DNA from 4 places in the Paenibacillus sp. V4I5 genome. Region 4 is predicted to be linked to each of the others. Evidence: riboswitches for the same ligand, from Rfam matches in the RefSeq annotation. Region 4 holds a riboswitch; each other region holds the start of a gene.
What was found. Region 4 has a riboswitch for cyclic di-AMP ahead of QFZ78_RS19970 (APC family permease). Riboswitches for the same ligand answer to the same signal wherever they lie in the genome.
Positions count from the first base shown of each region.

Region 1: linked by a shared signal. The riboswitch ahead of QFZ78_RS21545 (C40 family peptidase) and the one ahead of QFZ78_RS19970 (APC family permease) in region 4 are both predicted to bind cyclic di-AMP.
Region 2: linked by a shared signal. The riboswitch ahead of QFZ78_RS12675 (hypothetical protein) and the one ahead of QFZ78_RS19970 (APC family permease) in region 4 are both predicted to bind cyclic di-AMP.
Region 3: linked by a shared signal. The riboswitch ahead of QFZ78_RS03825 (TrkH family potassium uptake protein) and the one ahead of QFZ78_RS19970 (APC family permease) in region 4 are both predicted to bind cyclic di-AMP.

Region 1 covers NZ_JAUSZB010000002.1:4,291,986-4,299,625, reverse strand. Annotated here, with positions in the region: gene QFZ78_RS21575 (methyltransferase domain-containing protein) at 1-103, shown strand, start outside; gene QFZ78_RS21570 (hypothetical protein) at 265-459, opposite strand; gene QFZ78_RS21565 (hypothetical protein) at 515-790, opposite strand; gene QFZ78_RS21560 (DinB family protein) at 979-1,476, shown strand; gene QFZ78_RS21555 (YdeI/OmpD-associated family protein) at 1,467-1,916, shown strand; gene sugE (quaternary ammonium compound efflux SMR transporter SugE) at 1,935-2,255, opposite strand; guanidine-I (ykkC/yxkD leader) riboswitch at 2,343-2,445, opposite strand; gene QFZ78_RS21545 (C40 family peptidase) at 2,568-3,044, opposite strand; cyclic di-AMP (ydaO/yuaA leader) riboswitch at 3,048-3,186, opposite strand; gene QFZ78_RS21540 (hypothetical protein) at 3,352-4,170, opposite strand; gene QFZ78_RS21535 (M1 family metallopeptidase) at 4,283-6,283, opposite strand; gene QFZ78_RS21530 (YwhD family protein) at 6,638-7,129, shown strand; gene QFZ78_RS21525 (transglycosylase domain-containing protein) at 7,302-7,640, opposite strand, start outside.
Region 2 covers NZ_JAUSZB010000002.1:2,378,310-2,385,949, forward strand. Annotated here, with positions in the region: gene QFZ78_RS12665 (SDR family oxidoreductase) at 24-845, opposite strand; partial or broken gene QFZ78_RS12670 (IS110 family transposase) at 1,059-2,057, shown strand; gene QFZ78_RS12675 (hypothetical protein) at 2,320-2,706, opposite strand; cyclic di-AMP (ydaO/yuaA leader) riboswitch at 2,792-2,931, opposite strand; gene QFZ78_RS12680 (hypothetical protein) at 3,013-3,615, opposite strand; gene QFZ78_RS12685 (glycoside hydrolase) at 4,326-7,640, opposite strand, start outside.
Region 3 covers NZ_JAUSZB010000002.1:406,252-413,891, forward strand. Annotated here, with positions in the region: gene QFZ78_RS03820 (potassium channel family protein) at 1-139, opposite strand, end outside; gene QFZ78_RS03825 (TrkH family potassium uptake protein) at 154-1,506, opposite strand; cyclic di-AMP (ydaO/yuaA leader) riboswitch at 1,562-1,707, opposite strand; gene QFZ78_RS03830 (hypothetical protein) at 2,150-2,545, shown strand; gene QFZ78_RS38360 (potassium-transporting ATPase subunit F) at 2,709-2,786, shown strand; gene kdpA (potassium-transporting ATPase subunit KdpA) at 2,835-4,508, shown strand; gene kdpB (potassium-transporting ATPase subunit KdpB) at 4,578-6,620, shown strand; gene kdpC (potassium-transporting ATPase subunit KdpC) at 6,646-7,209, shown strand; gene QFZ78_RS03850 (histidine kinase) at 7,289-7,640, shown strand, end outside.
Region 4 covers NZ_JAUSZB010000002.1:3,983,013-3,990,652, forward strand. Annotated here, with positions in the region: gene QFZ78_RS19950 (hypothetical protein) at 1-266, opposite strand, end outside; gene QFZ78_RS19955 (hypothetical protein) at 415-630, shown strand; gene QFZ78_RS19960 (polysaccharide deacetylase family protein) at 647-1,123, opposite strand; gene QFZ78_RS19965 (YqkE family protein) at 1,137-1,397, opposite strand; gene QFZ78_RS19970 (APC family permease) at 1,442-3,277, opposite strand; cyclic di-AMP (ydaO/yuaA leader) riboswitch at 3,375-3,526, opposite strand; gene QFZ78_RS19975 (spore germination protein) at 3,826-5,163, shown strand; gene QFZ78_RS19980 (GerAB/ArcD/ProY family transporter) at 5,156-6,235, shown strand; gene QFZ78_RS19985 (Ger(x)C family spore germination protein) at 6,232-7,308, shown strand; gene QFZ78_RS19990 (hypothetical protein) at 7,375-7,512, opposite strand.

The sequences.
Region 1 (7,640 bases), 310 kb from region 4:
CTACTCGTATGAAGAGCTGAACGACATTTTTAAGCCTTTATCTCAACATTTGCAAATATTTGTTGGAAACAGCTTCTGGTATGTTAGCTACACAGTTGCTTGAAATAGAGAAAGTTTATTGGTAGCAATTACTCACGATATACATTAGACAAGCAAAAAAAGCTTAGTCAAAGCCCTGAGGCTGCATTCTGACTAAGCTTTTTTCCGTATGAGATTCCGAATAGCACAATGAGTTCCTCATTTAAATGCATATCGCCAATCTAATTATTTATTATTTTCATCTTCATTTTGTCGTCTTTTCATTACATTATTCACTAAGTTCTGAGTTGCGTCTTGCGTGGATGCCGTTACGTTTTCAATGGCGTTCTGTACATAATTCGTTGCTGATTGAACCCCGTTTTTAAAGATACTCGTTTTATTTACATCAACTTTATTCAGGTTATTCGTATTGTCAGACATCGTTCCAACCTCCAATGATAGATTCTAAATGTAATATTTGAACTGTCGGTTGACCTTATCTATCCATCTCATCGTCTTCCGTAGTCACGTTTAACTCCTGCTCGGCATCCATCTCAACAGCGGCGTCGAATACGTTCGCCTTCGGCACCTGAGTTATATCTTCCTTTTGCTGCACCCAATAACCGACGTTACGATACCAGTACTGAAACGAATCGTCCAATTGCTGCTCTCGGTTACGATCCTCGTTAACATCGGAGTCCACTTCTATCTCATTTCCGAGAAGCCCGTCATTGCGATTCTGTATTCGATTGATATCATCCGATGTATCCATGTTGAATTTCCCTCCTAATCATTTTTATCCTGTTGAATTGACTCCGTAATAACGTTAGTTACAATCCGAACCTTACATCATAACGCCCCTCCATCCTTGTATGGATTAATCTGCATAGATAGGGTCCGATTTATTCAAAAAAGTATGGTATAATATCCCATAAATTGCGATCTAAAGGAGTGAGAACGATGGAACATTATTTGTTCAAACAGCTGGCCTTCGTGAGGGCTCAAACCTTAAAATTGATGGAGGGGGTATCGGAGGAAACCGCCGACCGGATCCCGGAAGGGTTTCGGAATACGATCCGCTGGCAGCTGGGGCACATATATGTGGTATTGGAAAGAATAGCATTTCAATATATAGGGCTTCCGCTTCATTTGCCAGAAGGATTCAAAGAGCAATTTGAGAATGGCACTTCACCATTGAACGTTCCGAATTTCGTTGACATCCCGACCTTACAAGAGTTGGAGACCTTATTGAAAGGGCAGCAAGAGCGAATACGTGAGGGACTGAGGGACCACTTGCAGGAAAAGGTTGTTCAACCTTACACGACGTCGGCCGGAATGACCTTGGAAACGCCGGAACAGTTCCTCAGCTTTAGCTTGTACCATGAAGGCATGCACATGAGTGTCATTAAACTTTATGAAATTTTGTTATCCAAGGGGGAACAATCGAAATGGGGGTAACATTCACCACTTCCGTTATGCAAGCACAGGGTAAAAACGCCACTGGAATTTCCATTCCAGCTGAGGTCATAGCTGCGCTCAGTGGACATAAGAAGCCAAGTGTCACGGTGAGCTTGAACGGTTACACCTATCGCAGCACTGTTGCAGTTATGGGGAATGAGTTCCTCCTTCCATTGAGTGCAGCCCACAGAGAAGCGTCTGGCTTGAAGGCCGGTGACCAGGTAGAGGTTATACTCAACCTTGATCTGGAGCCTCGAACCGTTGAGATTCCGGATGACCTTAGGGCGGCATTGTCTTCTCAGGAGGGTGCAATCGAGGCCTTTGAAGCATTGGCATTCTCGAAGCGGAAAGAATTTGTCCGGCAGGTGGACGATGCCAAAACGCAAGATACCAGGCATCGTCGAATCTTAGGAATCGTCACCAAACTGAGCGTTACATGACGCAGTTTTTCGGACTTCCTAATGTCCAGAAGTAAATTTAAGACCGAGAACGCCAACTAAGATCAGAATCATGAATAAGATCCTTATTAAACTAATGGGTTCATCGAGAAAAAGGGTGCCGATTATAATAGCACCGACAGCGCCAATTCCGGTCCAAGCCGCGTAAGCTGTGCCGATGGGGAGGGTTTTCGTGGCTACCGCTAGAAAATAGAAACTTACAATCATCCCTGCGATCGTGATGCTGGAAGGAACTAAACGTGTAAAACCATTAGAAAATTTCAATGAGATCGCCCATACTACCTCAAATACACCTGCAATGACGAGATATAACCATGCCATGATGAATCACTCCTCTTGAATTTGTTATACGACCTATTTAGCCGCAAAAAAAGGAAAAAGCCTGGAAGTTATATCGCTAAGCGATATGACTCCCGGGCTTTTTCCCCTCCGTGACCACAGCATATTCGCTGCGTTTTTCCCCTCGGACCAGCCTGGCATTGAACGCCACGGAACCCTAGAAAACAATATGCAGTTATTATAGAACGGCTAACATGCGATGTCAAGTTACAAGATTAGTAAATGAATAAAAGCCCTGAAAGCTGCTCTTTCGAGCGGGGCTTGTCCGGGCTTTATTCATGAATCGTACAAGAATTACTTGGATTCAGCAGTTAATTGGTTGTAGATATCATCCCACAGAACACGTCGAGCTGATACATACCGCTTCGCGTAATAAGATTGGCTTAATTTGTTTTTCACTATACCTTCATTGGATGCAGAGTGAATGAATTCACCGTCTCCAAGGTAGATACCAACGTGAGAAATACCTTTGCCACCGCTTGTGTCAAAGAACACAAGATCACCTTTGCGAAGATCCTTTTTGTCAATCCAGTAGCCTTCTTTATTCTGAGATGATGAGCTATGCGGAAGGTCAATGCCGAATTTGTCGAAAACGTATGCGGTGAAACCAGAGCAATCAAAGCCTCTTGTTGTCGTTCCCGCATCTCTGTACGGAATTCCGAGCAATCCGTCAACCGTTTCATCCAAAGTGGATTGTGACGCAGACACACTTCCTAAACTTACACTCAAAAACAAAACAAGACTAAAAACAAGAGCAACAATCTTTTTCAACTGCTTGTCTCCTTCCGGTGCCTACGAGGTTAGCTGGAGGGTTCGGTTGAAGGTTCCCTATGATCCCTGTCTTGCAAGATCAATTCACCCGGTGTGGTTCCCCCGTTTCCCCAAGAAATGGGGAATTCGGCATGAAATATTTGGTTTTTTGATGCTAATCCTTGTAATTCGTCATAAACATCGAAATTCCTCCTTTTCTACGCATTTTGTCTTAAAAATATGTCAATAGTTCGGAAAAGAGACAAAAAAAGCCCCTTTTGCAAGGGGATAAACCAATATAAGCCAATTAAGCTTATTTTATTTGTTTTTAGCTGTCCATTTTGGCAGATAGAAGCTGATATTGGGAGGTTATGGCCCACATTTGGATGAAAATGTGGAAAAGCGGGAAGAGCTGATAAATGATTAGCGCTACCAGACCTGCCCATATGTACGTTGCTGTGACTGTGACCCCTGCCAATAGTCCCGAGGTGAGTAGGAGGATGAGTGCAAGCCCGATAATAGGAAGGAAACTGCGAACGAAAGTGATGACAGTGGACAAAATGCCAAGTTTAGCGGAAATTGCGAACTGTACGTACATAAAAAGCAGATGTAAGAGAAAGCCATAGACGAGCAAGCCGAGAAGCCAAGGCAGCAATTGGAGGGCGGCTTGCTCATACGAAGTGGTATGTGCGAATTGCTTTTGCGCTTTAGGAAACAGCCATATGAGTGGCAGCAAGGAAAGCGAGATTCGAACGACATAAGCAATGAGGAATGGGAGCATAAGCTCCTTGATGCCTCGGATAAAGCGATAGCCGGCATTTTGCTGGGAATGGGTCAGCGAGTAGTAGACGCCGCTATTCAACATTGGGGTGAGCAGCATGCGAACAACAAGCAAAGCAGCCAGCCACCAAAGGTAGGAATGGCTAAGATCGGTTTTGACCAATTGGAACTGTCCTTCAGCTAGAAATAGCTGCAGCGCTTGCTTCGGCTGCTCGCCACCTGGATAGCGGTGCATGAGAGGGACGAGAACACCCTGTACAAGCTTATACAGCAGGATGCCCCAGCCCATCTGATACAGGAACAAGACGATCGTGGCGAAAGGTTGCCGTAAAGCCGCCCTGAAGCCAGACTTGATATAAGTTGCCACAGTTGTCCCTCCTAAGAGTTTTGCTTTAGCAAAACTGGCATCGAAAGCATAATCTGAGTTTTCCGTAGGAAAACTTACTTCGTAAGCATTGGATAAGCCTAGCCGCTTACGCTTACCAGGCGACCCAGCCGAATATGGCTTGCAGGAATTGAATGAGACCGAGATTTAGGCGGATTTTCCACTTGGTATCCACTTGCGTTTGCATAAAATTATTAATATGTTTATTTTCCAGCACGAGCGAGTAATTGGGATCAATTCGAACCCAGTCTACAGGAGTCTTGTGGGTTAGTTTGAATTCGATACTGCTTTCTTTACCATCCCATGTTTTATCTAGTACAGTGCCGTCAGAGAAATGGAACTGGATCGGTACCTCGGGTGAATTACCGCCTCGTTTGGAGATGAGAACGGCACTTTCGTAGGACTCTGCCCCTTTGCTGCCCACGGATTTGACGCGAATGCTCTCCACGGTGTAATCCATCATCATGGCGCCGTATACATATTGGTTAAAGAAATCATCCCACTTCGTTTTGGTCACTTCTTCGACAACGTTCTGAAAGTCCTTTGTAGAAGGGTGTTTAAATTCCCAACGTTGGAAATAAGTGCGCATAATGCGATCCATTGTTTTGCTGCCAACCTGCTTCTCAATGGCTTTAAGCACGAGCTTTCCTCGTGTGTACACATTCTCAGCGTATTGATCATGTCCCGTATAGGCCCACGAGTTCTGCTGCAGGGTATTTGGAGATGTAATGAAGCTTGACTCTACAGGTAAATTTGGGGACACTCCGTACTCTGCTTCCATAACTTTATCCTCTGCATAGGAGGTAAAGCCCTCATCCAGCCATGCTTCTTCGAATTCATTGCTAGCTACGAGTCCATAAAAGAACTGATGTCCAATCTCGTGAACAACGACACGTTCTAGCTCTAGATCTGGTTTCTTGTCGCTAGCATCCCACGACGTTACCAAAGTTGGATATTCCATACCGCCCACACCGTTGCCTCCTGGGGGAGGTACGACAATCGAAAGGGTTGAATAAGGATACGATCCGTACCATTGGCTGTAGCGGGAAAGCGCCTTTTTGGCAGCGTACATATAGCGGTCCTTCAAGTCCTGATGATTGGGATCGAGATAAAGCTTGATCTTGACCCCGGGTATTTGTGCGGTCGAGTAGGGTTCTTCCACATAAACGAAATGTGGCGATGCTGCCCAAGCGAAGTCATGCACATCATCCGCATAAAATTGGTACGTCTTTATCCCGTTGTCGGTCACAGCAGGCTTAACCGGGAAACCGGTAGCTGCTACGATGTAGTTCGCCGGCACTTGAATTTTCACGTCATACATCCCGAAATCGGCATAAAATTCCGAATTTCCATGGTATTGGTGGAGATTCCACCCCGGCTCTGTACGTCCTCTTGTTCCAACCCGTTCATAGGCAGCAACTTTAGGGAACCATTGTCCGGCCATGACGAAGTCATCCACATAGCCCATTCTTGCGAAGGCGGCAGGCAGTTTGACGAGGAATTCCGTCTTGATCGTGACTTGCTCCCCGGCTCCTACCGGTTTAGGCAGCGGGATTTTGAGCAGCGTGTGATCGTCCTTATTGCCGTCATCGGGCTGCACGAACGCCATGCGCATACTGAGATCCTCTCCGTCAACCGTTTTCACAGAAAGCAACTTCATCCAGCCACTACTGTCTGCCTTGGCTTCATCTTCACGCAGCTTTCCACCTGATTCACGCATAAACGTCGTTTTCTTTGAGGCAAATGCATTGGGATACAGATGGAGGTAAAGCTCTTGCACAGGAACGGTTCCCGGATTTTCCCAAGTCAACGTTTGCTGCCCATTAAGCTGCCTCGTTTCGGGCGTATAAGCAACGTTCATGTGATATTCCGCAATACGATAGCTAAGCGCTGTTGGCGCTTGCTTCTCTAATGGCTTGGCGCTATCTGCAGGCTGCATGTCCGGCGCCGGAGCAGACTTTTCATCCTTAGAGACGACTGGAACGGCCCATTTACTTGCAGATGGGAGCAAATTTTCAGACAGCAGGACGGTGCCTGCTGCAAGGAGCATGACAACGAACCATTGAACCTTGCGGTTTTTGAATAGAACACTCATGATATCCACCCCGCCTAAACAAGCATCTACAGCATGTATATGTAGACAACCTAGGGAATATTTCTGAGCTTGGAAAAGAATTGTTAGAAGGAGGGGGAACGAAGTGGTTAATCAATGAGTCTATAAGGTATAAGGGGTGTTGAAGCGATGAATAAATTTCGAAAAGTGATCGTTGGATGCTTTTATAGATGAAAGAGCAGTCGGCAGTATCACGGTGGAAGTGATGTAGTAAAGACAGTAACGAGAAATCGTCCTTCCACATTAACAGCAACCAGCCCTTGTTCTGGAGGATGACTTTAGCTACAATGAAAGCAAAGCGTCATTTTAACATTACGAAGAGTGGAAGGTGCCCTCATGGAAGCGGATAAAAAGAAGCTAGCCTTAAATATAGTAAGTTCCAAAGTGAACCATAAAGGATTCGGTGCCGGAGCGATCGATCTAAGCAACGTATCTGGTGTCATTATTGACGGGGATGAAGCCTACCTGGACGAAGGTACACTTCATGCCAAAAGTAAGATCGAAAAAGGCATTAAATTCTCAACGAACAAAGAAGATGTGCCAAATGGCCGTAAAGCTTGGATCGTTTGGGTCGCAGTCGACCGTACGGAAGAAGGAGCTTACTACGCTGGTATGACAGCATGCGAAATGCTAGTTGACACCGAAGCGCGCAGAGGATGGAAAATTCTAGCCGAGCACGTGAACAAAATGGATGCTGCAATGAAGCGTAAATTCATCTTCGACGGCTTGGATGACAAGGAGCGGGCGCTGCTCAAAAATCAGCTGATCGCGCACAACGAGGAGTGGTGGAATCGCTCAGATCAAGCATTGAAAGATGCACTTTCATAAGCGATCAAACACACAAATAGAGATTATGAACATTATGTGTCATCCATTGTTACGTTTGGGTGAACCGAGTATACTAGACCCTAGTGTATGTTACCTCATATACTAGGACAGCAAAAAGGCAGACTAAGACGCGCTTAGTTCTGCCTTTTTGTGTTCTCTGGAAACAGGTGGATCAGTCGTTCCACCAGCGTTTGATATCATTCCACCAAGAGCCGTTTTGGCCTTTTGGGGTACCCTTTGGATCATCGTTCGAAGCTGGCTTCGCAGGTTTGCCTGTGCAGAATGTTGTCGGCTCCGTGCCAACCAGGAAAGCCTCCATATGCGAGTTCGGACAATCTTCATTGGACAGCTTGCCGCTCACCGGATCTATATAGACACTTGTTACTCCATCAGGAATCGGGAACAACTTAGGTGGTATCGCCTCTAACGTTTGTTCCGTGAACTCCGCGAAAATCGGAGAAGCCAAGTGAGACTCAACCGTCGAAATATCCCTACTCTTGTCATAGCCGAC
Region 2 (7,640 bases), 1.6 Mb from region 4:
TGACGAAGCGTTTCATAATGGGCTTACATATAATTCTTAGCGATCGTCTCCAAATATTCTTCTATGGACACAGAATTTCTAAGCGCCATCAGATCATTGCCTGCTGTTCCGATGACAGTGCGAAATTTATTGCTCTCTCTAGTCGCCAAAGCGGCTATGGCATCCGTGATAATCTGAGGATCATCCAATGTAGAGCTGGATTCCGCATGATTCATTAAATTCTGCACTTTCGTCATCAGATTATCGTAATCATGTATGTTATCATCTCGGTTCCAAGTGATACTGTTCTTGAAATTATTTCCTGTAGAACCTCCCTGCTCGATCAATCTAAGCTCGATATTCAACGGCTTCAGTTCGTAATAAAGACCTTCCGTCAGTCCTTCCAAAGCAAATTTCGACATATTATAGAGAGATCCGAGCGGCACCGCTGTCGTGATTCCCATGAAAGAGCTAATATTGATGAACATGCCTCCGCCATTGGCTCTGAAATGTGGTATAAATTTACGAATGACATTGATCGGTCCTCGCGTATTAACGGCGAATTGCCAGTCGATCGCTTCCTCTTGGGCTAATTCCAACGGACCGTAAGTCCCCATACCTGCATTATTGATGACGACGTCGATCTTACCGAACGCGGCAATGGCTTGATCTACCGATGTTTGAACTTCATGTACATTGGTGACGTCCAGTTTGAAAATTTTGATATTATCGTAACCGGTAAGCTCCGTTTCTTTGTCGGGTGTACGCATGGTTGCAGCTACGTTCCAGCCCATTTCAGCAAACCGAATCGCCGTAAGTTTTCCCAAGCCTGAACTGGTTCCCGTAATAAAAACTGTTTTACTCATTGTTAATACCTCCAAATTATATATTGAACGTTCATTCTATTCCAATTAAATGGTTTAGATCGAATGTTCATTCTATTATGATACAAGATTCGTTTTCTGTCAAATACTTCAGTCGCACAGCGCTGCACCACAGAGGATGAAAATGGATAAAATCCGTCAATACTTCTACTACGGCTGGGTGAGGAGGGTCGATCAACTATGGTGCCTTAGAGCCTGGATGTTCATAAGGAATCCATTACTGCATGTACAATGACACCCGAAGGAAAGGAGATTCAAACGTTTTCTACTAAAACCGTATTTCTAATCTAGTTAATTGACTGGATTAAAAAGCATGGTTGTACCCACGTAGCTATGGAGAGTACAGGCGTATTCTGGAAGCCAATTGTTAACCTATTAGAAGCTGAAGATATTGAATTTTTAGTTGTAAACGCCCAGCATATGAAAGCTCTACCAGTGCTAGAGGGAGCAAACATCAAACTGGCTCTGTAGTTTCAGATATTATGGGGGTCTCGTCTAAGGACATGCTTCACGCCATCGCAGACGGTGAAGAAGATCCTGAGAAACTAGCAAGCTTCGCTCGGCGCACTATGAAAAAGAAAAAAGATGAACTCGAACTCGCTCTTCGAGGTTACGTAAATCCTCATCAACGCATGATGCTTAAAACCATTTTAACCCACATTGACTTCCTCACCGAACAAATTGCGATATTAGATCAAGAGGTTGCCCAGAGAGTTATCTCAGATCAGGAAGACATAGAGCGATTAGATTCTATACCTGGAATTGCAACTCGAATGGCTGAACAAATCTTAGCTGAAATAGGAACAAACATTAAAAACCAGTTTCCAAGTGCGGCTCATTTCTGTTCTTGGCCAGCTCTCGTACCAGGACATAATGAGAGTGCAGGCAAACGGAAGTCTTCTAAGGAAAAAAAAGGAAACAAATATTTAAAATCTGCATTAACAGAAGCCGCACATTCCGTAGGTGCCTCCAAAAACTATCTTGGTGCTATGTATAGGCGAACATTAGCACGAAAAGGCAGGAAAAGAGCAGCTATTGTTGTAGCCCATGCCATGCTAAGAATCGCTTATTATCTGCTGACAAAAAAAGACATGTATGTAGACTTTAGGTGAAGATTATTATGATAAGCAAAAACTTGGAGCTATTGTACGGAACTCAGTTCGAAGACTTGAAACCTTAGGCTACAGCGTTTAAAAAATGAATGAGCCGCGTCTTCTTTAGTGCTGTTCTTTTTCTTCGACTGCCAGATTTTTAATTTTTATGGTAGTTTAATGAAAAAAGCAGGCTGCCTGCCTGCCTGCCTGCCGTATTTCAAGTATCGTTTTCTGTTAGTTGAATTAAGAATTAAATGTGAGTGACTTCCATAACAAACGAACAAAAAAGTTGGTTATGATGGGCTTAATGTAGAATCAGCAACCGAATAATATATAGAAGCAGCTTTATCTTTCAACGAAGCTCATATAATACTGCTTCTAATGTACTCTCTGAGGCAAGGATACGGACCACCAAAAATATGAGCCATGGTTACGATAAATTTGTGATGTTCCTCCAAAATTTTCAGGGGAATGCCGATGCGATTGGCTAGTAATTGTTGATCCGCTAATTCCCTTTCCAAACTTAGTTGGTTTAGTAAGTCATTGTTTTGTCCGACCGTTTTGCTTATTTCCAATAAAGTCTGTGTTACGACGCCTGATGGCCGATACGCCAAATTGGAAAATTCAATGTCGAACTCCTCCAACCGTAGCTTTAAGTGAAGAATCTCTTCTTGACGTTGTACAGAAATGTTTGATCTTTTCGATTGAAAAAGGTTCTTCACCTCTTTGGTTACTCTCTTGAGAAGCATGTCTAATTCCTCCTTTTTTCTCTTGAACGAAAAAAGGAAGCGAGGGAATAGAGCCCTAAAAATAAAGGACCCATTAATGTTTCTATCATTTTTTCTTTCTACGCTGACGAAGTTAGCTGACGGATTCGGGTTGAAAGTTAACCCTAACACTCAAAAAAGTGTACTCACCCCAGAAAACTTGGTTCCCCCGCTTCTTTAATCTAAAGAATTAAGCGTAGTATGATTCATTCTTATTTTATCAATTTACCCCAATACAAATTTAGAAACAATAGTAATATTTACTTATATTTTTATGTCTATTTTCAACTAATAGTTCAATTTTACTGTGGTTAACGCAGCAAGGCCACCGATCATCGGCAGTTCTAATAAAGTTTCTTCTTCCATAAATTTTTCTAATTTTTCCATATCAAGATTAAAAAAACCGCTTGCGTTGTTCGTGAATATTGCTAGGAATTCCACCAAACCAATGGGCTGGTTAAAGTTCATCGTCTTACATAATTGACCAATTTGAATTCCTAGGTTATATGGTGAAATATTAATACCTACCTGATAAAAAAGCCTATCGAATATTTCTATTGAACCGTGGACAATCACGGTAGGACCATTATTATATTTACTCCATTCAATTTCATTCGGGATGGTCTTGTCATGCATCGTTTGGAGAGCAACACTTTTTAGTTTGCTTACATAATTATCAAATTCCATATTAGATAATAAATCTTCAAAGCGAGCAATATCATGATAATGCACTGAAAAGCATCTTTCAATTGATATCCATTCTTGAAATAACTCAGAATTTAGAATCAAAATTTGTGTTTCTGTTGGGCTTAACCCTTTTTTCAAATAATCAATAGCCATTCCATCAATTTTATTTACATGGGCCCAGTCTGAATCAAATTTCTCTTGCAAAGACAAAACTCCCCTTCCAACTACCTATTTTATTAGCCTATTATTCTACGAAATACCCATTTCCTTTATTTGGGTTAACGTAGACAAAATTGCTTTATCAATTTGCTTCATAAACAGCTTAATGTCAGGATGCGATTCTTCGAACTTCTTGCTGACCAGGTTGCCCAAAAATCCAATTTACCAGCTCCTGTGCAACTGTAGCCGCTACGATACCCGATAAGACCATTGGGATCATTTTTTATTTACCATCATCTAGGTCCCTTCCTTTATCTCGTGTTTGCCAAACTGCCTACATGTTTAATTGTACAAAAAACCAACAAACGGCAACATGCGATAATACTCACATAAAAGTGGAATTTATTCAGGTGTATGCTTGAAGCTTGCCCTAAACTTTCCATACTGTATTCTCTCAAAATAGTAACCTCCTAAAATTGGGGTTCACGGGAGAATGACGTTCCCTTCTCGCGCCGATAATGAGGCGAGCCATCTCCACGAATGAATGTGAGGCGCACCAACAAAAAGATCCCCATTTTACGGGGATCTTAATTCACATATGTTTATGTCGTCGGACGCGGTCCCTTGAACTTGTTGTCGGCATCAAGAACATATTTGTTCTTGATGCTTTCAAGATTTATGGTTACGTTCTTGTCCCAACTCTGGAAAAGATAAATGCCCTTGTATAGCAACACAATTTGCATTTATAGCGATTGTTACTGTTCCACCTTGATCCAGCTTATCATCGGTTTGGAACCGCCTGCCTTGACGGCTTTCACGATGAGTTCACCGTCTGTCACAACGATGCTGTCGAACGTTTTCGCTTCCTGTTTCGAACCAATGACATAACCGGTCAGTTTCGTTTCTCCATTGATGGTCAAATTCATTATTCGATCACTTGCTTTCCACGGATCGAAGAACCCGACGGTCACATTGTAAGTGCCGTTTGGAATCTGGAAGCGGTACGCAAGCCCCTTACCGTTGTCGTTCCCGTCGTATTGGCGAATCGATTCGTAAGCGGCGGTCGGACTGCTGTGTGCCCAGGTCGATCCATCATCGGCTTCGTAACCCCACTTGATACCTGTAACGGGATCACTGCCATACGGCTGCTCTTCCAGCGTTTGAAGCGAACCGAACATCTCACCGTCCTCCAATTGGAAAGGTGTTCCGTCACCTGCGTCAACATAGAAAAGCACTTTGCTGGCGTTCCCGATTGGTGTCACCTCTATCGGCTCTGACGCCGCCTCCTCCCCGCCTCGCTTAGCGATAACCGCAAACGAATAGGTGACGCCGTTTTCCAATCCCGTTACGATCGTAGAACCCGGATTGGCCGATTTTTCTACGGAACCGGACTCGCTCCCAGTTGAGGGCGTGTACCTGATCACATACGAATCCGCGCCGTCAACTTCGCTATATTGCAGTGCTACCTGCCGATCGCCTTCCTTCACCTGATAGATTTCCGGCTTAGACTTGAAGTTATCCGTCTCGCGAGCGATCTTAAGGTAGGCGAATTCTGCATCTGCCCAACTGTGGAATCCGGCGCGGCCGCTCGTGTAAACCGTGTCCGTCAGGTCAAATACCTGATTCCCGTCGATAAAGGCCTGAATACGTTTCCCGTTCAGTCGAACCTCTATTTGATAAAGCTCGCCCAGCTTCGCAGTGAATGGAACGGAAGCAGCCAAATTTTGACCGTCTCTGCGAATGAACAGCGCGCCGTTTTCGAAACCGAACATGTATCCTTTCGAGTAGCTATTTCCGCGGAAAGCGATGCCCCAATCGGCTCCTGCCGTTGATTGTTTGGCAATCGCCGTAATTGTGCCATCAATCACCGTCAATCCATTAACACCGAGTTCCCCTTGGTTATCCCCTCCGGAAGCATGCTTCAACAGGCCGTCTTTCATGAGCCAATTGCTGAGATCCATTTGGTAGTGAGTCATGTCACCGTTCTCAAAATTGTCTTCTAAGCGAACATCCTCATCTTTCGGTGTCACCATTGTTTCTGTGAAACCAGTACCATTACCGCCTTTACCGATGGAGGACACACGAACGGCAACCGGCGATCCATTGGTTAAGCCTTCCAATTCAATAGAGTTTTTATTGGTAGAAATGATCTGTGATCCAGAAACAACCTGAACGTTGTAGCTGGTGGCACCTTCTACCGGAGTGAATTCAAGGTGCGCTTTGTTATCGCCCGGAATGGCAATGATTTTGCTAGGAGCCGGCACATCGGGCTTCACTTGAAATTGGGCCGATGAAGGACTGACATCCTGGCCGTCCACCGCTTCCACGACCCCGTAATAAGTTGTGCCGTTTACGAGCCCATCGACTTGAATCGTCCCGTTCGGCGTCCCGCTCACCACTTCTTTATCGTAATGGCCAAGCTGCGTTCCATATCGAACGCGATATGAGGGAACGCCTGTTTCAATGTCATAGATTGCCTTAAAGCCGCCGTCTGAACCCGTTGCCTTGACACCTGTTGGGGCCAGCAGCTCCGGGGTGCCGTAAACCCGCTTCGAAGGCGGACCGAACCCGTTCTTGTTGCCGGCTCGGATGGTGACAAAATAGGGTTTGCCATTTTCCAAACCTTGAAGGACGAACGCATCATCGGACATCAGCGTCAACTTCTGTTCCCGGATATCGCTTTGCGCCCCGTATCTCACTTCATATTCATACGCGCCTTTCGGGGCGCTGAATTCGATTTTCAGCCCTTTATTCATAGGCTTTACGTTAACAATCTCTGGAGCTTCAGGCTTCTTGTCCTTAACCAGATCTCCGTTCAGCGTCACGACAGAACGGGCGGGAATGACAGTTTCGAACGTTCCATCCGTCTGAATCGGCGCATCCTGCCCTCGAGCAAGATCCCGGTTGCCTGATGTGATATACGACTTCATAACAGAAATGGCGTCTTTCTCATCGAGCCCGCTTAATGAAAGCTTGATTCGTTTATCCTCCTGGCTGTCGTTGACGAAGACAGCCGTTACTGTTTTCTCTCCGTCATGCTTGTAAGCAGAACCTAGCAGCCCGCTCCGCGCTTGCTCATCCAACCCCGTAAGCGCGATGCGATCGGCGCCGGGACGAATAAATTTGCTGTAATTGCCGAGCGCCCACAAGATTTTCGAAGTCAGGATATTTTGCTCGTCCCCGGCATTGTTGAAATCGGTATAGATTAAGCCATCTTTATAATCTTCCTTGGAGACTGCCGTCCACCACTGCCATGCTGACGCATTCGCCCACGCCAGGTCGAAATGAATCGTACGGGCAACGTAAAGAGCGGGATCGATACCCAAGTCGCGACCCGATCCGTATGAACCGAGAATGCAATATTCGCTCATCCAATATTTGGCGGCCGCATCATATTTTTTCAGGTTAGCACCCAGCAGCTCCCTAAGCGTACCGAGACGGTCGTCGCCTGGTTTACTATAATCGGACCAATAGGAATGTGATGCGATTTTATTGCCGATCGCTTCCTTTAGCTCCGGATCACCGAGCAGGTCCTTGATATATTCGCGGTATTTGCCGACTCCCAGACTATTGGCGCCGCCTGTGTATTGTTCTTTATTCGCGAATGTCTTATATACTTCGTCGTCGAGCAGCGCAGTGATCTCCACGCCGTCTGGCGCGCTGATTTGCGCTGAAAACCCTCTGGCCTGAAGCTGCCTGAACAACTCGAGAATGACGCGCTTTATATCCTCATTATTATAGCGGTTTCCTTCCTGTCCGGCTTTGTTCCAATCCCAAGTCGGCTCGTTAATCGGGCTAATATACTTAAATTCAAGTCCTTCCTTTTTAAAATGCTCCAACACGTCGCTTAAATAAGCGGCAAATTCGTCTTCATAACCCTCCTTCAAATTGGTGGAACCTACGGTTGAATCCGGCTGAGCGTGACCGTTTTTTGTCATCCAGACCGGCGGACTATTGACAAAGGCGATCAGGTCACCGACGCCTCGATCCTTGGCAGCCTTTAGAAACCATTGCTGTCCCGCTTGCTTGCCCCAATCATAGCCGCCATCCATATCCGATTTGAACGCTTC
Region 3 (7,640 bases), 3.6 Mb from region 4:
GTGTAAGCTCGGAACTCAACTCATTAACTATTTCTTCGTCCTTATCAATCCCCAACACTTCGTATCCAAGCTTGATGAGTTCCTTAGAAATACTAGCGCCAAATCTGCCTAAGCCAATCACCGCGTATTGATTTTTCATCTTTCCTTGTCCCCCTATCCAATGGTGATTTTACCCTCTGGGTATCTATATAATTCTTTCTCTTGTTTCGGTTGTAATGCGTAAGCAAGCGTGATCGTACCAAGACGTCCGGTGAACATCGTCAGGCTGATCATAATTTTACCGAATGTCGTCAGTTCCGGCGTAAGTCCCATTGACAAACCTACCGTACCAAAGGCGGAGGTGACCTCGAATAAAATTTTGAGGAGTTGCGCATCTTCCGTCGTCGTTAGCAGCATCGTGACAAAGATAACGAGAATCAATGCAATCATCGTAAGCGTAATTGCTTTAAGGATGCGATCCTTCGCCAAACGAAAACGGAAAATCACGATGTCTTCCTTCCCGCGGATCATCGTTACAATGGCACTAATCAAAATCGCGAAGGTCGTTGTTTTAATACCACCCCCTGTAGATCCGGGAGACGCGCCGATAAACATGAGAATAACAATGAAAAATTGAGATGCTTGCCGCATGGCTCCGATATCAACAGAATTCGGGCCTGCTGTACGCGGTACTATGGATTGAAAGAAGGAAGCAAGCACTTTTCCACCAAAATTGAGTGATCCGAGCGTCTTGATATTTGTATATTCAAAAATAAATATAACAACTGCGCCGAGTATAATCAGCAGTCCGGTCATACTTAGCACAACCTTCGAGTGCAGGGAAAGCTTTCTAGTCTTTTTGTAATCCATCAAATCGGACAAGACAATAAAACCGATGCCTCCGAGAACGATAATCGCCATGACAACTACATTCACAACGAAATCATCCGCATACCCAGTAAAGGAAACGAAGGGAGCGTCGATTGTGCCGAATAAATCGAACCCGGCATTATTAAACATCGATATGGAATGCCAGATTCCAAAGTATAGCGCCTTGGAAAACCCTAAATCGAATGTCCAACGGACCGTCAAAATGGCGGCTGCTATGGCTTCAATACTAAGTGAGTAAATAATGACTTTGCGAATGAGCCGCATGATGCCTTCCATGCTACCTTGATTAAAAGCTTCTTGCAGAACCAATCGCTCTTTGAGCGTAATCTTCTTACGAAATGCGAAAGCGATCAGCGTAGACATCGTCATAAAACCTAGACCGCCTACTTGAATCAAGGTCACTATAACGATTTGGCCAAACATGGTGTACATACTCCCTGTATCCACCACAACGAGCCCTGTTACACAAGTTGCCGATGTCGCTGTAAATAGTGCGTCGATGAACGGAAGTGATTGCCCCGTTGCCGAGGCAATGGGAAGGCTCAAAAGAACTGCTCCGATAAAGATGATGGCAGCAAAGCCAAGTACAAGAATTTGCGGCGGTGTCAACTGCCAAATTTCCAATTTTTTCTTCATATTGCCCCCTGTGCATGCAAAAAAGACACTGGATATCCAATGCCCTTAACGGTATGGCTCCTGACGTAAAGCCTACGAGGTTAGCTGACGGATTCGGATGCGCGGATCACCCTATTTGCAAGACGCTGAAGGTCTGAAGCAAAATTCACCCCATTTACATGGTTCCCCCGTTTTCATAAAGAAATTCGGCTTTTTATTCAATTGATATGAATTATATAACTGTTTACGTTCACGCACAAAGTTTGTTTCAGCGGATTTGGGAGTATTTTCCGATAAATCCATCGCTTCTAGGAGGCTGGCGAGGGACTTACCCTTCGTAATCGAGTGTTTGCACCTGTTTACGAGTGATTTTGAGTTAATTGGATCTCTATGTAAACTGTTTGACCATTTCTCGGGGTGGACACTATAATTCAACAATTTTTATGTTTTTTTTACACCTGGGGCATGAATTATTTACCCCATTTTTACATCGAAACGTATTAAGATTTCAATATACCGATGAGGGTGAATCCTTTCGGAGGAAGCAAGAGGAAACGTATAGACATTATTATTAACAAGACTAATTGCACTCAAAGGAATGTACAGTATGACTATTTCACCTAAGAAGCCGCTTGTGGCCTTCAACCACATGGAGGGGTAAGTAATGAATGAATCAGAATTTTTACTAGTCGTAGCACCCACGAAAGCCGGTGAACAATTTATTCATCATTTAGAGCTTAAGGGACTGCCTTTCGTAGTTGTCGTGAATAACAAAAATGAACAGCTGCATCTTACTAAGTTTGATGTGGATCATTTTATTTTATTGGATACGGATGCACAAGAGACTTGGAAAGCTCCCAATTATTCAATTAGCAAAATCTTCTTGTTCGAAGATAGTTTATCGTTATGCTGTCGTTATCTTCAAATCGTCCGTAAGTGGACCTCAGAATCGCTCTATGTCATAACGGAGCGTGAAAACGCAAGATTTATTTATAAGGGACTCGGTGCTGATTATGTCATTTATTCAAAGACAGGTAACGTTTCATTCTTAGTCACTTAGTATACGTTTTATCCAAAAAGATTCTCAATTAACTGCTTACTGCTGCGAGGAGGTAGTAAAAAGCATGTATAACGATATTACAATGGTTTTATTGTTCATTTTTGCATTCTTAGTATTTTGGGGTTTTCTTAAGTTATGTGAAAAAGCCTAGGGAGGTAGCTTCATGATTATCATTGGAATCATTGCATTTGCCCTGATTTTGTACCTCGGATTTGTTTTAGTATATCCAGAAAAGTTTTAAAGACAAGATATTTGCTTAATTGAAAGAGGAGGATATCTTAACATGGGTATGGGATTTGTACAGGTAGCGATAACGCTAATTATTATCATGTTATTAGTAAAGCCAGTAGGCAGCTATCTGGTAAAAGTGTTTGATTATGAAAAAACGGGTTTGAACCGCGTTTTTGGCCCGTTTGAACGAATGACCTATCGAATTATGGGGGTTCGCGAAGGAGAGGCAATGGGGTGGAAACAGTATTTGGGCGCCATGCTTCTGACCAACTTCATCATGTTGATCCTTATGTATCTTGTCCTGCGACTTCAAAAGTTTTTGCCGCTTAATCCGGACGGGATCGACAATATGCCGGCAGCGCAGGCTTTTAATACGGCAGTATCCTTTATTACAAATACGAATTGGCAATCCTACAGCGGGGAAAACGCGCTATCGTATTTGTCTCAATTACTTGCGATTACGTTTCCGATGTTCACATCCGCAGCAACAGGTTTTGCAGTGGCGATCGCCTTCATTCGCGGGTTAATTGGCCGGCAGGATAACCTTGGAAACTTTTATGTGGATATGGTTCGTTCGATTACTCGTATATTCCTGCCGCTTAGTTTCATTGTTGCACTGTTCTTGGTATTTCAAGGTGTTCCTCAAACGCTGCAAGGCAATGTAGATGCTACTACTCTCGAAGGTGCAAAGCAGACAATTACCAGAGGATTGGTAGCTTCGCTTGAATCCATCAAGCATATTGGAACGAATGGAGGGGGATGGTTCGGTACAAACGCGGCACATCCTTTTGAAAATCCGACTCCGTTAACAAACATGGTTCATATTGTTTGCATGATGCTTCTTCCGACCGCTCTTGTGTATGCCTTCGGACTGATGATCAAGAATAAGAAACAGGGTTGGGCTGTTTTTGCGGCTATGGGACTCATCTTTTTAGTCATGCTTACTACCGTTTTTGTATCAGAGTATAAAGGAGTACCCGCGCTTGATACATTAGGCGTTCACGGAAATATGGAGGGCAAAGAAGTCCGGTTCGGAATATCAGAATCAGCATTATTCACTGCGGCAACTACAGCTGCCACAACAGGTACTGTTAACAATATGCACGAATCATTAACACCTATGGGTGGCTTTGTCCCTCTTGCCGAAATGATGCTGAATAACGTATTTGGCGGTAAAGGTGTAGGTCTGCTTAATGGTTTGCTTTATCTCATTTTATCCATCTTTATTTGTGGTCTGATGGTAGGACGTACGCCGGAATTCTTGGGTAAGAAAATTGAGGGTAAGGAAGTAAAGCTCGCATCCATTGCACTTCTTGTGCATCCTTTAATTATTCTTGCTCCGACTGCTCTGGCACTCATGCGTCCGGAAGCAATTACGTCCATATCCAATCCAGGCCTGCATGGTCTTTCAGAAGTGCTTTACGCCTTTACTTCGGGCGCAGCCAATAACGGTTCCGCATTTGCCGGTCTGAACGCCAATACAAACTTTTATAATGTAGGCATTGGACTCGTTATGTTGTTTGGTCGATATGTTTCCATCATTGCGATGCTTGCAATCGCCGGGTCTCTCGCGACTAAGCGCATAGTGCCTGTAACCGCAGGAACTCTGCGGACGAATACCCCTTTGTTCACGGGAATTTTAATTATGATCATTCTCGTAATCGGGGCGCTTACGTTCTTCCCTGCTCTTGCATTGGGACCGATTGCTGAACATCTGGCAATGCCGCATTAAGAGTGGCGTAAAATTAAGCATATGCTTACGAAGTAAGTTTCGCTACGCGAAACTCTCAGGAGGATCTATATGACTACTGCCCGTAAAAACACAATGACGAAGGAAATCGTATCACAGGCAATCTTTGATGCCTTTAAGAAACTAAATCCCGCGGTTATGATTAAAAACCCGGTCATGTTTATTGTTGAAGTAGGAACTGTAATTACCTTAATTTTATCGTTCGCACCTGATCTTTTCAGCACAACGAATGTAGGCAGGGGCTATAATATTGCTGTGTTTTTTATCCTGCTCTTTACTGTTCTTTTTGGGAATTTTGCTGAAGCCCTCGCAGAGGGACGCGGTAAAGCGCAGGCGGATACACTGCGGAAAACAAAATCCGAAACCATGGCCAAACTTGTTCAAAAAGATGGATCCTACAAGCAGGTCCCGTCTACCCAGTTGAAAAAAGGGGACATTGTCCGTGTGGATGCCGGCGAGATTATTCCTACGGACGGAGAAATTATTGAAGGGCTCGCATCCATCGACGAATCGGCGATAACAGGGGAATCCGCACCTGTCATTAAGGAAGCAGGCGGTGACTTTTCTTCGGTTACCGGGGGAACGAGAGTGGCTTCCGACTACATTGTAGCAAAAGTGATGACTGACCCCGGCGAATCATTCTTAGATCGTATGATTTCACTTGTAGAAGGAGCCAAGCGGCAAAAAACACCGAACGAAATTGCTTTAACAACTTTACTTGCCGTATTAACGCAAATATTCCTTATTGTCATCATTACGATGGTCCCAATGGCTAAATATCTCAGCGTTCAATTAGATTTAGCTACCTTGATCGCCCTATTAGTATGTTTAATCCCGACCACCATCGGCGCGCTGCTTTCCGCCATCGGGATCGCGGGTATGGATCGGGTTACGCAATACAACGTTCTCGCTATGTCTGGTAAAGCGGTAGAGGCCGCAGGCGATATCGATACGCTAATCTTGGATAAGACAGGCACGATCACCTATGGAAATCGGATGGCAGCCGAATTCATACCTGTAAGGGGAGTATCCGCTAAAGACATTACCTTTACAGCTTTGCAAGCGTCTGTAAAGGATGAAACGCCAGAGGGACGTTCGGTAGTAGAGCTCGCAGGTAAGTTAGGCGAGTCATGGGCTGGAAGCGAATATGAAGGTGCAGAAGTCGTCGAATTCACGGCGGAAACCCGAATGTCCGGCCTGAATTTAACGAACGGAACTCTAATCCGTAAAGGTGCGGTCGATGCCATCAAGAAGCATGTTTCATCCAAAGGCGGCAGCCTTCCTAACGATTTGGAAGAGATCACCAACCGCATAGCAAAAGCCGGAGGAACGCCGCTGGCTGTAGCTGTAGGCGATCGCATATATGGTGTAATTTACTTGAAGGACACTGTGAAACCTGGACTGAAGGAGAAATTTGCAGAGCTTAGAGCTATGGGAATCAAGACGATCATGTGTACAGGCGACAATCCTCTAACGGCGGCTACGATTGCTCTTGAGGCGGGAGTGGATGATTTCATTGCCGAAGCAAAGCCGGAGGATAAAATAGCCGCGATTAAAAAGGAACAGCAAGAAGGCAAGTTGGTTGCCATGACTGGCGACGGTACGAATGACGCTCCGGCGCTAGCGCAAGCAGATGTTGGGTTAGCTATGAATTCGGGTACGATGGCTGCGAAAGAAGCCGCCAATATGATCGATCTGGATTCCGACCCAACGAAGCTGCTGTCTGTCGTTTCCATAGGTAAACAGTTACTGATTACTCGCGGTGCTTTGACGACATTCTCTATCGCAAACGATATCGCCAAATATTTCGCGATTATTCCGGCCATGTTTATTCTAGCAATGCCTCAGCTTGGGGCGCTAAACGTCATGCATCTGGCTTCGCCCCAATCGGCAATCTTGTCCGCATTGATTTTCAATGCCATCATTATCCCGTTGCTTATCCCGATTGCTATGAAGGGCGTGAAGTACCGTGCCATGACAGCCGATAAACTGCTTACACGAAATGTTCTGATCTATGGTATCGGCGGGGTTATTGTTCCATTCTTAGGTATTAAAGTGATTGACTTTCTACTGCATGGACTTCACATCGTCTAATAAAGAAGTTAGGAGATATATGAATATGAAAATGACGCTGACCGCATTCCGAGTGTCCGTAGTACTCATGCTGATTTGCGGACTTATTTATCCTTTGGTTACAACCGGGATTGCTCAAACCATTTTCCCTAAACAAGCTGATGGCAGTTTGATTCAGTCAAATGGCACAGTTATCGGTTCTGAATTATTGGCTCAAAACGTTGAATCGCCAAAGCTGTTTCACCCCAGATCATCAGCTGCCAAATATGATCCTACTGCTTCCGCCGGTTCCAATCAGGCGGTTGCCTCCGAGGATTATGTGAATGGGATTGCTGATCAAATCGATGCTTTAAAAAAGGATAACCCGAATATCAAAGACATCCCCGCCGATTTGGTAACGAGCTCCGGCTCCGGATTCGATCCTGATCTGACTCCGGAAGCGGCAAAAGCTCAAATTTCAAGAATCAGCCGAGAAACGGGAATGAGTGAGCAGAAATTAAACCAATTAGTTGACTCACATACGAAAAACCGCCAGCTTGGTATTTTCGGAGAACCGCGTGTGAATGTAACGGAATTAAACATTGAATTAATGAAGCAAGTGAAGCTATAAAAACGCAGCCGCTCCCACCACACATGGGGGTGGCTTTCTAAGTTTTCATTCATCTCTTTTCATAAAGGGGAAATAGGCATTGGGAAGCTTTAAAAGAAAAACACCTGAGGAAATTTTATACTCTATCTCCAAGCTCCTCCGCGGCACATTGAAGATCTATATCGGTCCGGTGAGCGGTTCCGGTAAGACGTATCATATGCTGCGTGAAGGACATACCTTGAGGCAGCAGGGGATCGATGTCGTAATCTGCGCCGTTTCAACACTTCAAAGACCCGAGACAGTTGAACAATTGGGAGATTTAGAGAGGGTCCCCAGTATTCATTGGTTTCAGGGCGGCACCGAACAGAAAGATTTAAACTTGGATGCCATACTGGAGAGAAATCCAGAAGTCGTCCTTGTTGACGGGCTAGCTCATCGGAATCGTCCGGATA
Region 4 (7,640 bases):
TTAATCCCTGTTCGAATGAGCACGCGGCTCATTGCTACAATTATGGAGATGATCATGATGGTACCCATCAGCTCTTTGGTTGCATAAATGAAGCTGTTGAAAATACCAGAAACGGATCCGCTCAACGTTTCCGTTGCCAGCAAGCCAAGCGTGAAAATACCAACCACACAAATCATCGTCGTATCTCTACGCTTGATTAAAAGGGTAAGAATAAAACCGATAAATACGAAATAGACCCAATGAATCGGCAATAATTGAATGTCCATCGGGATCACGCATCCTCTCTGCCCATACAGCATTTGGTGCTACATTGTATGCTAGGCTAGGCGGAGGAGTTCGTGTGAATTCGGGTTGAGCGACACCTTGTGGTACAATAGAAGAACTATTTTAACCAAGTAAGGGGAAATGCCGAGGATGGCTAGAAATCAACGCTTAGTAACGGATACGGATTTTCAAGATGCTGTTGAAAGACAGGCTGTCGTCCGTGTTTTCAAAGATGATCACATTGTAGATTCGAATGCAGTTGTATTGCGTTTCAGTGAAAAAACGGTTGTTGTACAAACTCGTGTTAGTGATTTGACGTACTATGATCGAGAGGCTTGTGAATTTTTTGAAATGAAAAAACGATAGCTGCTGCGGCTATCGCTTAGTTTAATGTATAGGAAGTTAAAAGAACGAAGCGGTAGCCCGCTTTTTGAAGCTCAGGAATAGCTTTCATGATACCTTCTGCGGTATCTTTCTCCGGGTGGTTCATATGAGCTAATACGATAGAACCGCTTCGGGCTTTTAAAAGCGCTTTGTATACCTGCTCCGTGTTATAAGTCGCTCCAGCATCGCCGAGTGCATTGTAACCTGCCACCTCAAAGCCCAAATCCTGAACGACTCCTGCTGCAATATCAATATAATAGGCTGTGCCCGAACGAAAAAATAATGGACGCCGTCCAGTCAGCTTCTCATCGTAACCACTGCCTTCCTTCCCCCCACATGCGTCAAAGGTCAGCGCAATCACTTGTTCCTCCGTAGTTAGATGTGTCCGAACACCAGGGACATTTTCGCCCCATTTCTTTGGTTTAGCGTCTCTGATGATAGCGCTGTCATTACAAAAAGAAAGAAAAGGAGGCACAACGTGCGCTCCCTCATTTGTGCTTACGCCAATCCAGACTGCTCTTACTCAGCAGATGTCCAAAATCATTCTCAAGCCGCTTTTCTTCTGCTTTGCGAGCAGCTTCCGCCTTCGCTCTCTCTGCATCTTTCTTCGCTTGTTCCTCTACTTTCATGGCATCAGCCTGCGCTTTGAGTCCCTCAAGTATTTCAGGGCGCAGTAAATCCTTAAGTGTTGCAGGTTTATCTTGCACGCTGGTAACAGCAGGAGTAGACGACCATTTTTTCTTAGCCATAACGGGTTCACCTCAGTTCAGTTTCTCCCTATTATTGTACACTTCTACTCGTGCAAATGATACGGTACCGTCGCCACGACGATATCTTTATCAGCTTGAAGCTTCGTACGAATGCGTGCAGCAGATTGGTTATGGAGCAGTCGATGCCACCATTTTTTCGGCATAAATTGCGGTAAAATGACCATAATGTTTTGTTTTTCCGAAACATGCGTGTCAATTCTCTCAATAAATTCAGCCAGCGGCTTCAGGATCGTCCGATAACGTGATTTAAAAACAACCAATCGAACGCCCGGATCCCACTTCTCCCACTTCTCCTGCATCAATTCTTCATCTTCATCTGAGAATGATACGTAGAAGGCAATTACGTTTGGCGACAACGATTTCGCATAGCTCAAGGAATGTGCTACAACCCGATGAATGCCCGCCACAGGCACAATAATCAATGGTTCCTTCGTGTAAACCCGCTCAATCGTTATATCAATACGCAATTGATTCGCTACATCATCGTAGTGATGACTAATTTTCGTAATTAACCAAAGCAGCAGTGGGGTTATGATAATAACAATCCACGCACCTTCGGAAAATTTAGTTACAGAAAATATGAGTAAAACAGCAAGAGATACGATCCCGCCTAAACCATTGATGAGCAGCTTTCCGATCCAGCCTTTCACACGCTCTTTCAACCATTTACGAACCAAGCCGCCTTGCGCAAGTGTAAAAGATAAAAACACGCCTATCGCATATAGAGGAATGAGTGCATCTGTCTTACCTTTGAAACCAATAAGAAGAATACTGGCCAGTACGCCGAGTGTGATAATACCATAATGAAACGAAAGTCGGTCTCCTCGGAATGAGAACATACGCGGGAAGTTTTTATCCTGTGCCATAATGGATGCTAAGATTGGAAACCCGTTGAAGCTAGTATTGGCAGCCAAAACCAGAATGAGCATGGTACCGATTTGAGTTGCGTAGTACATCACCCCACGACCAAAAGCATGCTCTGTCACCATCGATAATACGGATGTATGACCATTAGGATCAGGTGCAATGCCATATCCCAAAGCTAAGATCGTTACTCCTCCAAACACGATAGCCAAAAGTGTCCCTAAGGATACTAACGTACGCTTCGCGTTTTTTACGGACGGTGTGCGGAAGTGCGGCACGGCATCGGAGATGGCCTCGATCCCTGTCACGGCTGAACACCCGGAGGAAAATGCTTTTAAAAGGACGAATAACGTTAATGAGCTCGTCATTGAACTCGGAGCAAACGCTATGGGATGCGTATTCAATGATCCTGTCAGCATATCGTATATGCCTTTGCCCACTAGCAGTAATATACAAAGAATAAAAAAGTACGTTGGAATAGCGAAAATCGTACCTGATTCCGAAGTTCCTCGCAGATTAAGCCAAACCATGATCCAAACAAGAACTAAAGTAATCGGAACAATATACGGCACCGCCGATGGAAAAGCTGACGTAATCGCCTGCACGCCGGCAGAGATTGAAACGGCAACGGTAAGTGTGTAGTCGATAAGCAGCGAAACTCCTGTCAATCTTCCCCATGCCATTCCTAGATTTTCTTTGGTAACCATATAGGCTCCGCCGCCTTGCGGATACGCCTCAATCACCTGTCGGTAGCTCAAAACAAGAAGCATAATCAAAGCGATAATGGATATCGCAATGGGCAAAGAGAACGCAAAAGCGGCAATCCCAACGGTCGCGAGTTCTAAAAGAATCTGCTCTGTCCCGTAGGAGACCGACGATAAGGCATCCGAGGATAGAATCGGCAGTCCTTTCCAAACCGGCAATTTTTCTGATTCAATTTCGCTGGATTTGAGCGGTTTGCCAAACATAATTTTTTTTAATGAATCGCTTGTCATTCGTGTTATTTCCTCCAATTAAACCTAGTCTCTGACTGAAAACTGCGTTTTAGGACGCAAAAAAACACAAGGATAGACCTTGTGTTTATACACATGTTCTCCTTCCCACGGTCGCTTACGAGGTTAGCTGTCGGGTTCGGGCCGCGAGAATCTGCCCTAAAAGGTACCCTACTGAAGCACCTTTACTCACCCCATGAATCTTATGGTTCCCCCGCTTTTCTAAATAAGAAAATTAAGCGAAATATTCAACTGTAACGTACGAGTTGAATACTACTCTCTTCTTGCAGCATAGTAAAGGATCGAAAAAACTTAAAAAGATAACTCCAACCACCACTTTCACTCAATAATTCGCTTACAATCATACGATTCATTGATTTTCTTCTGTTTTCTTATTACATCGTGGTTTTTTAAACATTTGATCATGAGTTGAGTTATTACTGGAGCAAAGTAAAGGGAAATATTGGATTATGATGGTAGCTCTAACTCCTGTACAAGTGGGTAAGGAATAAATTTCCGTTTTCCAAGGAAACCTATTCTCAGGTGATGACATGAATCTGACAGAAACAACGGATATAGCCAGACTTAAACTTCAATTTGAGTCAAATAGCGATTTTGTTATGGAACGAAAACAACTTTTGGATAAGGAAGTTGTATTTTGTTATTTTCGCCCCTTCGTTAACCTTTCACAAACGAATCAATTATTATCTTGGATGGAGTCCAGTCCAATCAGTGATTGGCTGCAACAAATAAGCCTATTGAATGGCAAATTAAACGCTTCTTACGACTTGCAGATGAGCAGCTTAATGGAAGGTAATTTAGTTATATACTTACTCGATAACCCTATAAGAAATTTTGTTATCAAGCCCGTTCCGTCAACGATTAGAAGAACGCTAAATGTTCCACAAAATGAAAACGTCATTGATTCTTCTTTTGTAGCATTTAATGAGGATTTGGACACCAATATGGCGTTGATCCGCGACGAGCTAAGATCCCCTACACTAACCATGAAAACCTTGATTATGGGGACAAAACAACCAAAAAGAACCACCGTAACTTATTTATCAGACTCTGTAAATCATAATTTGCTTACATCCTTAATGAAGAAGCTCGAGGCAAATAAAGCAAAAGAATTTCATCATTTGCAAGAAATTATTAAAGTTTTAGGAAAAGGGAATTTCAGTCTTATGTCCCCTTGTTTAACTTCTGAGCGACCGGCAGAAGCGGCAGACCACCTGAAAAATGGTCGTGTTATCCTGTTTATCGAAGGGCTTCCGTTTGCTTTTGTTATGCCCGTTATCATTACAGATCTCTGGTGTGTGAACTCAGATCGTAACTTCCCCAAGGTCACAATGATTTCATTGCGTACGCTTCGGATTATCGGCTTGTTTATCGCTTTAGTCTTACCTGCTCTCTATGTATCTTTGGTCTCCGTGAATCCAGAGGTTTTGAGAATACAACTAGCTTTGTCTGTTGCTCAGAGCCGTGAAGGGGTACCCTATCCTGCCTTTTTGGAAGTCATATTTATGTTAATTATTCTAGAGATGCTGATTGAAGCCAGTGTTCGCCTTCCCAAGAGTATCGGTCCCTCGATAACAACAGTGGGTGGAATTATTCTTGGGCAAGCCGTTGTAAGCGCTAAATTGGTAAGTAATCTATTCATTATTGTTTTGGCCGCTTCCGCTTTAGCGAATTTTACATTGAACGGTGTACAAAATGGCTTGTTTATTCGAATGGCTAAATATGTTCTGATCGTGCTTAGTGCCATTTTTGGTGTTCTTGGAACAATTGGCGGACTCATTTGGCTGTCCATCTATATGGCCTCTATCACGACATTGGATGTCGCTTATATCAATGTAAATGTAAAGGAAGGTCCCCAGGATGGTTAATAAAATATCCGTCTATCTGACATTCATTACTGTCCATTTCGGACTGATTTTTTTTGTATATCCTGAGAAAATATTTGAATCGACAAGTAAGGGCCATTGGGAAGCGATACTGATTGGCTGCCTATTTGAAGTAATTGTGATGTGGATCTATCTGAGAGGCCTGTCATCTTTCCCTAATATGACGATCGTTCAGATTTGTAAACAAGCTTTGGGACCCTGGCTATCAAGAATCCTTCTAATTCCAATCATGTTATATTTCCTAGCGACTCTAGTATTAATCTCTAGAGTATATTCTGAAATGATGACCATCGTATTTTTACCAAAAACGCCGATATGGGCCTTACTCTGCTTTATCTTTTTGGGCTTGTTTGCAGCTTGGCATGGCATTGGAACAGTGCTCAGAACTAGTGTCATTATCTCCGTTTTGTTCATACCTTGGATTTCTGCAGCACTCAGCAGCTCCATGTCAAATTTCGATATACGTAATGCCTTCCCCATTTGGAACACTACCTTTGATTTTTTGAGGCATCCTGCTTATTATTCCAGTTTTTTTGCTTTTTCTGGGTTTTTATTTTTGGGTATGATTCACCCTTTTTTTCAAAATGTCGCGCGCAGCCGCAAGGTATTCATCCTTTTGGTTGTTGGCTTGAGCCCTCTATATTTGGCATCCGTTTATATACCCCTTCTCATTTTCGGGCAAGAGACTGTCATTCAATTCCAATTTCCTCTTCACACAGGAATGGATACGATCGATATGAGCTGGTCCATATTCGAGAGAATGACCCTTTTTTACACAACTTCTATGATTGCTTTTCTAATTGTCTATAGTGCGGTTTTAATTTGGATCATAGCTGAAATGTTTCGGAGCATCGTTTTTCCCTTATCCAATAAGTGGTTAAGTGTAATTATTACACTCATTGCCTACTTTCTTAGTTCACTGGTTCCAGGTTGGTCTGAAACTGAACAATTAATTTGGCTGGATACTGGGCTCCGAGCTTATAGTATCTTTATCTTTCCAGTTGTAATTGGGATTATTGGCGCGCTGCAAAGGAGGCGAATTAACCAAGGATGAAATACATACTTCGTTTAGTCTTTGCACTCCTAACTATCTCCCTGTTATCGGGCTGTTGGGACAATAAGGATATTAATAAAAGGATACTGCCTGTAGCAATGGCTATTAGTCTAACAGATGCAAAAACGTATAAGGTAGGGCTTCGAATACCTCCCAATAATGCCAAGAATATGATGCCACGAATCATAACTGGGGAAGCCTCAACAATCAGTGAAGCCTTGGATCGGATGCGAGGAAATGTAGAAAGCAGTATTGATTTACTGCATCTCAAACTTCTGATGATTGATGAAAAAACCGCTAAGCTTGGTATAAAAGAAGTGCTTGAATATGCCATTAGGTCTCATGACATTGCACCTAAAGCGCTGGTTTCTGTGTATAGAGGTGATTTTATCGAAATGTTAAACAAAAAAGAGCAAGGCGGAGCGGAAGGTGGCACTGCGAGCTATGATTATTTCAACAAGTTGGCTGGTTGGACACCCACTACTTCTATTGTGTATTTATGGGAAGCGTTTCGAGGGGTTTATTCGCATACGGAAGATTTTGCTCTTCCTATAATTAAACCTGGAGAGCGTACGATGTTTCAGTTAGATGGTTCCGCCATCATGAGCCGGGGATTCATGGTAGGAACAATTTCTTCGGATGATACGCTAATCTACAACATTATGAAAGGTAATTTTCAGGGGGCTAATGTAGAAGTAATGGAGCATGCCAACGTGCTTCTAGTCGACGTTGATTTTAAGCACCGTCATCATTTTAAGAGCAATACACCTCAAGTGGAAACGGAAATGAAGGTTATTGTCATGCTTCTGGAGACGAAGGGCAATCCCAGTAAAGAACAGATAAAGGAGGAACTCAAAAACTTGTTGAGTAAGCGGGCTAAGGCGATGATTGCCAAACTGCAGGAAAATCAGTCTGATTTGTTTGGATATGGACAATATTTCCGTAATGATCTTTCTCATGCGCAATTAAAGGAATGGAGAAAAAACTGGTATCCTCAGCTGAAAGTGACATTAAATGTGAAAGTAAGAATTAGAAATAGTGGGAATTTGAAATTTAATACGATTGATTCGTGAACATAAGGGCAGAAACGACTGAAAAACACAGCTTCCAAGCTGCATTTTTTTAGTCTTTTTCCATTTCTATGAACGCTTCAAACCTAACTTCTCAACATCTGCTAGCCACTTATCACGCTGCTTATCCGTTGAGGACTTAACGGGAGTTATTTCTGTAATCTTGACGGGATTGACTCCACTGAATTGCAAGGTCCCACGCTTCATGACATGATGCCCTGCTTGTTTGTACACCCATCGGTAGTACCAGGAAGGTGTGTCCATCGGTCAAGGCTTAGCGGCTTTTCAAAAATATAATGTGATCGTATGCAGTGGATACAACATCAATTGGCAAA